Regions from separate parts of the Blautia sp. MSK20_18 genome, predicted to be linked through region 1. Evidence: predicted binding sites of a transcription regulator. Region 1 holds the regulator's gene; each other region holds the start of a gene.
What was found. The regulator HrcA, encoded in region 1, represses chaperone genes, less so after heat shock. The targets are predictions, from matches to a motif close to TGTTAGCACTCNNNNNNNNNGAGTGCTAACA.
Positions count from the first base shown of each region.

Region 2: a site for HrcA is predicted at 944-974, ahead of htpG (molecular chaperone HtpG). Genes of this name have one in related genera too.
Region 3: a site for HrcA is predicted at 927-957, ahead of groES (co-chaperone GroES). Genes of this name have one in related genera too.

Region 1 covers NZ_JAJCGR010000023.1:32,651-34,931, forward strand. The annotation lists gene LI091_RS12670 (ABC transporter substrate-binding protein) at 1-703, shown strand, start outside; gene hrcA (heat-inducible transcriptional repressor HrcA) at 880-1,923, shown strand; gene grpE (nucleotide exchange factor GrpE) at 1,942-2,281, shown strand, end outside.
Region 2 covers NZ_JAJCGR010000027.1:23,451-25,731, forward strand. The annotation lists gene LI091_RS13660 (LPXTG cell wall anchor domain-containing protein) at 1-850, shown strand, start outside; gene htpG (molecular chaperone HtpG) at 1,091-2,281, shown strand, end outside.
Region 3 covers NZ_JAJCGR010000022.1:24,728-27,008, reverse strand. The annotation lists gene groL (chaperonin GroEL) at 1-558, opposite strand, end outside; gene groES (co-chaperone GroES) at 606-890, opposite strand; gene codY (GTP-sensing pleiotropic transcriptional regulator CodY) at 1,188-1,973, opposite strand; gene topA (type I DNA topoisomerase) at 2,119-2,281, opposite strand, start outside.

The sequences.
Region 1 (2,281 bases):
TACGGGAAAATATGCATATGGGGATGCATGGGAGATTTCTTACATATATAATAGTATCAGCGAGTATGTCGATTTTTTCGGAGGAGATTATACAGACTGGACGGATCCGAAAACAAGAGAAGCGGCAGAATATATGAAGCGAATGCTGGATACAGGGATGATATCAGAGGAGAATCTGATCGACCAGCATGACCAGCTGAATGAAAAATTTATAAACGGCCAGTATGGATGTATGTTTATGTATACCGGTGTGTTGAGTACTTTTCAGAATGCAGGCGTGTATGGAAAAGATAAGATCCATATGGCACCATTTCCGGAATTTGACGAGAAGGTGACCAATATCGCAACCTGGCAGTATGTACTGAATAAAAATTCTGATCATAAAGAAGCAGCTCTGAAGTTCCTTCAGTATGTGTCCGGATATGAGGCCAGTAAAAATTACGGACAGCTGACAAAAATGTGTCCGGCAAGACTGGATGTGATCGAGGATAAGAATTTTGATCTGGATGGCATTGAAATGATCCGGCAATATCTGAAAGATTATAAGCTGAAAGCAAGACCACTGTGTGCCGATTCCATAGAAGCCGTTTCGTCCATGGGAACGGAATTTCAGAAATATATGCTGGGACAGAAAACAGAAGCGGAATTTTTTGCCGGGGCACAGAACTGCATAGACCAGTATTACAAAAAAGCATCGTACTGATGCTTTTTTTGTTTTGAAAAAATAAGAACTTTTTTTCAAAACATATTGACAAATATTTTACATGGTGATATCTTAAAGACTGTAGATGTTAGCACTCCACTAAAATGAGTGCTAACAGATGTAAAAAAAGAATCAACATCCGTCAGGAAAGAATAAAAAGGAAAGGAGATGGATTCATGGAAGAGGTGTTGAATGAGCGCAAGCAAAAAATCTTAAAAGCAATCATCAAGACCTATATGGAAACCGGAGAACCGGTTGGTTCCAGGACCATTTCCAAGTATGCGGATCTCAATGTCAGTTCCGCAACGATCCGAAATGAAATGTCAGACCTGACAGATATGGGCTATATCGTCCAGCCTCATACCTCAGCAGGAAGGATTCCTTCAGATAAGGGCTACAGACTTTACGTCAATGAGTTGATGAAGGAGAAGGAAGCGGAGGTCGCAGAGCTGCGAGATCTGATCATTGAGAAGACAGATAAGATGGATAAGGTGCTTAAGAAGGTTGCGAAGGTTCTTGCTTCCAATACCAACTATGCTACCATGGTTTCCGTTCCGCAGTACAGCGGCAACAAGGTCAAGTTCATCCAGCTGTCGAGGATGAGCGAGCTTCAGCTTGTGGCAGTGGTTGTCAGTGACAACAACACAGTCCGGAACCAGATCATCAATCTGGATGAGGAAATGGACGACCAGACGATCCTGAAACTGAATCTTCTTCTTAACACCAATCTCAATGGGATCCCGATCCAGGATATCAATCTTGGGATGATCGCCAGACTGAAGGAACAGGCAGGCAGCCACAGCGGTGTGGTGGCAACGGTTCTGGATGCAGTGGCAGCCACCATTCATGTGGAAGAGGAAGATATGGAGATCTATACTTCAGGTGCAACTAACATCTTCAAGTATCCGGAGCTTGCCGATAAAGAGAAGGCAACGGAGCTGATCTCCGCATTTGAGGAGAAGCATGAACTTGCCGATCTTGTAAAAGAACAGATGTCAGATGGAGAGAATACAGGAATCCAGGTTTACATCGGTGATGAGATGCCAATCCAGACCATGAAGGACTGCAGCATTGTAACTGCCAGATATGAACTGGGAGACGGAATGTACGGAACCATCGGGATCATCGGTCCCAAACGAATGGATTATGAGAATGTAGTGGACAGTCTGAAGGAACTGAAGAATCATCTGGATGACGTTTTGAAAAAGAAGAAAACTTAGAAAGGCGGTAGAAAAAAAGTGTCGGAGGAAACAAAGAAAACATCCGAAGAGCAGGAAGCGGAGAAGGAAATCCCCGTAACTGACGGAGATCAGGAAGAAGAAAACCTGACACCGGAGGGAGAAGATCTGCCGGAGGAAGAAAACAATACTCCAGGCGAAGAAGCTGCCTCAGAGGATAAAAAAGAAGAAAAATCAAAAACTTCCTTCTTCGGAAAGAAGAAAAAAGATAAATCTGAGCAGAAGGTGGAGGAACTTACCGATCGCCTGAAGCGTACCATGGCTGAATTTGATAATTTCCGTAAAAGAACGGAAAAAGAAAAATCCAGCATGTACATCATCGGAGCAAAAGAAATCGTTG
Region 2 (2,281 bases), on a different contig from region 1:
CGTGGAAGCTTATGTAAATGTCCATTTCAGCGTTACAAAGAAAAAAACAGATAACAGTAAGAAGGCGAATAACCTTACAGGTATCAAAAAGCCATCCGATATCAAAGATCTTCCCAATGGAACCCAGAAAACCCAGAAAGCCCTGAAGCTTCCGGGAACAGTAAAGATCACTACAACAAAGGGAGAGCAGAAGGCATCTGTTAAATGGGATGTTAAGGGATCTTCTTATGATCCGTCTTCTGCAGAACGTCAGATATTTAATGTAAAAGGTACTGTCATTCTTCCGGAGGGGGTTAAGAATCCCAACAAGATCAGTACAGTGATCGCAGTAAGTATTACAGTAAACGGATATCAGGGCACGGAAGCCGCTGCATCGGACAATAAGATCACAGGCATTGATTCCAATGGCAAGTATGATACCAATACAAAGATCACCTTTACAGCAGCTGGTGCAGGGATGGATAATACAAACCCGCGTAAGGGAGATACCAGATATCAGCCGAAGAGCTGGAAGATCACAGAGACCCGTACCTGGGATGGAGAGCCTTATACTGCAACATTCCGTGTCAGCAAGCCGGGAAAATATACTTTGAAAGTTACCTTTGGACAGCAGAAATACGACGGCTCTAGCTGGAAGGATACCGGTACACAGTCAGAAAGTACGGTTACTTTTACGGTATCACAGGCAGCAGTTCTTACTGCGACTCCGAGTCCGGCAGTGACACAGACAAATCAGAAATCTGCAGTGCAGACGGGAGACAGTACACCGATCATGACATTTGTGATCATTTTGATCGTGGCTGTGGTATGTATTGGAGGAATCCTTGTATATCGTAGAAAGAAAAAATAAGAACAGAATGTAGAAGATAGTTTTACAGCACCCTCCGTACAAAAAATGTACGGAGGGATTTTTTTGCACATAGAGATCCGTTTTACATGCTGTTACTAGCACTCTATAATGATGAGTGCTAAATTTCCCTTGACTTTTGTAAAAAGTCGTATTAGTATATATTTATTGAAAAAAACAACAGGTTTCCGGCTCTGTCGGAACATCAGAAATAAAAATAAAAACAAAAGGAGAGTGACATATATGTCAGCAAAACATGGCAGTTTATCAATCAACAGTGAAAATATTTTTCCGATCATCAAGAAATGGTTATATTCCGACCATGATATTTTTGTAAGAGAGATGATCTCCAACGGATGCGATGCGATCACCAAACTGAGAAAGCTGGAAGTTATGGGAGATTATACATTCCCGGAAGGTTACAAACCGGCTATAAATGTTATCGTTGATCCGGATCAGAAAACTTTGAAGTTTATCGATAACGGTATTGGTATGACAGCAGATGAAGTAGAGGAATATATCACACAGATCGCTTTTTCCGGTGCCACAGAGTTTCTTGAGAAATATAAGGATAAAACAACGGATGATCAGATGATCGGTCATTTCGGACTTGGATTTTATTCTGCATTTATGGTTGCAGATGAAGTTCATATTGATACTCTCTCTTACAAGGAGGGTTCCACACCAGTACATTGGACCTGTGACGGTGGTACGGAGTATGAGATGGCAGACGGAAACAAAACAGAACCGGGAACAGAGATCACTCTTTTCCTCAATGAGGAAAGCCTGGAGTTTGCCAATGAATATCGTATGAGAGAGGTTATTGAGAAATACTGTTCTTTCATGCCGGTAAATATCTATCTTTCCAAAGCAAATGCTGAACAGGAGTATGAAACCATCGATGAGGCAGATCTCCGTGAAGATGATGTGGTAGTTGAACATATCCATGAGGATGCCAAGACAGAGGAAAAGGAGAATGATAAAGGCGAGAAAGAAGTTGTGGAAGTTTCTCCTGCCAAAGATAAAGTAAAGATCAATAAACGGCCGGTATCCTTAAGCGATACACAGCCGCTCTGGATGAAGCATCCAAATGAGTGCACGGATGAAGAGTATAAAGAATTTTACCGTAAGGTATTTATGGATTACAAGGAACCGCTGTTCTGGATTCATCTGAACATGGACTATCCGTTCAACCTGAAAGGTATCCTGTATTTCCCGAAGATCAGGACAGAGTATGATTCCATTGAGGGAACCATCAAGCTTTATAATAATCAGGTATTTATTGCAGATAACATCAAAGAGGTGATCCCGGAATTCCTTCTTCTTCTGAAAGGCGTGATCGACTGTCCGGATCTTCCACTGAATGTTTCTCGTTCTGCACTGCAGAATGATGGTTTTGTGAAAAAGATTTCTGAATACATCACCAAGAAAGTA
Region 3 (2,281 bases), on a different contig from region 1:
GTCAAGCTCTGTATGCATGGTCTTGGACTCCTCAACAGTGATAACACCATCCTTGGAAACCTTCTCCATAGCATCTGCAACCAGCTGTCCAACCTGCTCATCACTTGCAGAGATTGCGGCTACATTAGCGATCTGAGCTTTTCCGTTGATTGCCTGGCTCATGTTCTTGATTGCTTCTACTGCAACATCTGTTGCTTTTTTCATTCCTTTTCTGAGGATGATCGGGTTCGCTCCTGCTGCCAGGTTCTTCATTCCCTCATGTACCATTGCCTGTGCAAGTACGGTTGCTGTTGTAGTACCATCACCAGCTACATCGTTTGTCTTAGATGCAACCTCTTTGATAATCTGAGCACCCATATTCTCGAATCCGTCCTCAAGCTCGATCTCTTTTGCAATGGAAACACCATCGTTTGTGATAAGCGGAGCACCGAAAGATTTGTCAAGTACTACATTTCTTCCTTTCGGTCCAAGTGTTACTCTTACTGTATCTGCAAGTTTATTTACACCAGCTTCAAGTGCTGCTCTTGCTTCTGCGCCGTATTTGATCTCTTTTGCCATGATAAAATGACCTCCTATTTATATTGATATACGATAAGATGTTTATATTATTTAATGATTGCCAGGATATCTTCCTGCTTTACAATAATATAATCCGTTCCATCCATCTTTACTTCTGTTCCTGCATATTTGGAATAGATAACAGTATTTCCGACTTCTACTTCCATTTTTACTTCTTTTCCGTTTACAACTCCGCCAGGTCCAACTGCAATAACCTCTGCCTGCTGTGGTTTCTCCTGTGCCTGTCCCGGAAGCACGATTCCGGATGCTGTTGTCTCTTCTGCTTCAACCTGTTTTAATACTACTCTGTCGCCTAAAGGTACTAACTTCATGATCTATGTTCCTCCTTTATAAGTTCCATCTTTGCCTGCTAGCACTCACTTTATACGAGTGCTAATCACTATGGCTATATTAGTGAATTTCACATATTTTCGCAACCCTTTTAAGATATGGTTTTTCTGTATTATTCTGGTTTTATCTCTTTTATACTCTTATTTTCTCTTGTTTTCTTAATTTCATTATTTATTTTGATTTTATGAAACAGACAAAAAAGAGACTCCCACGATAGCGGGAAGTCTCTTTTGTCACGTTCTTTATCTTATATCAAGCATCTGACAGTGCTGATCACATTATGCCTTCTTGCTTCTCTGTGCTTTTATCTCTTCAAGCTCATCAAAGATCACTTCATTAAGAACTTTAATGTAAGTTCCCTTCATACCGGATGAACGGGATTCGATCACACCTGCACTCTCGAATTTACGCAGTGCATTTACGATCACGGATCTGGTGATACCTACACGGTCAGCGATCTTGCTGGCAACCAGGATACCCTCATCCCCATCCAGCTCATCAAAAATATGGATGATCGCCTCAAGCTCTGAGAAGGACAGTGTACTGAATGCCGATTTAACGATCTGCTGTTTTCTGTCTTCTTCTGCGTTCTCGTCATGAACCGCACGCATCATTTCCAGGCCAACAACTGTTGTACCATACTCGCTGACGATAATATCCTCAATATCATAGGGATGATCATTGCGGTACATGAATAACGTTCCCAGTCTCTCACCTGCAATATCGATCGGATTCACGATTCCCTGATAATTTCCGGGTACATGCTCAAAGCCAAGTGTCTGGAGATTGACATTCTCCTTTGTGGAAAGAACACCAAGAAATCTCTCATTCAATAACGGGTCGATATGTCCGCCGATCTTGTCATCGATCAGCTCTGTGATCTCATCCACACCCGGGCAGATACTGACTCCCAGAACCTTACCTTTCTTACTGAGTACCAGGATATTGGAACTTAAGGTTTCCATGAGCACCTGGCAAATGTCGTTAAACACTACCTTGCTTGAGCTGCTGTTATGCAGAAGCTTATTGATTTTTCTAGTTTTATCTAGCAACTGAACGCTCATTTTTCCTCCTTTCACTTTCGTACCTTGAAAGAAATCGTTTTTCTAGTCTAATATTACACGTTATTCTGGAAATTTACAAGACTTTTTTATATTTTTTTATTTTTAACGGGATTTTCTGAAAATTGGTGGAAAAGCATTTATTCAATCAATCTTCATCTTTTGGTTTTTGTTCCACATATCCGCAGGTTTCCTGGCTGCAAACCAGCTTATTTCCCTTTTCGAGCATATAATTACCACATTTCGGACATTTCTTTGCAGAAGGTTTCTGCCAGGACATAAAATCACATTCCGGATTATTCTCACATCCG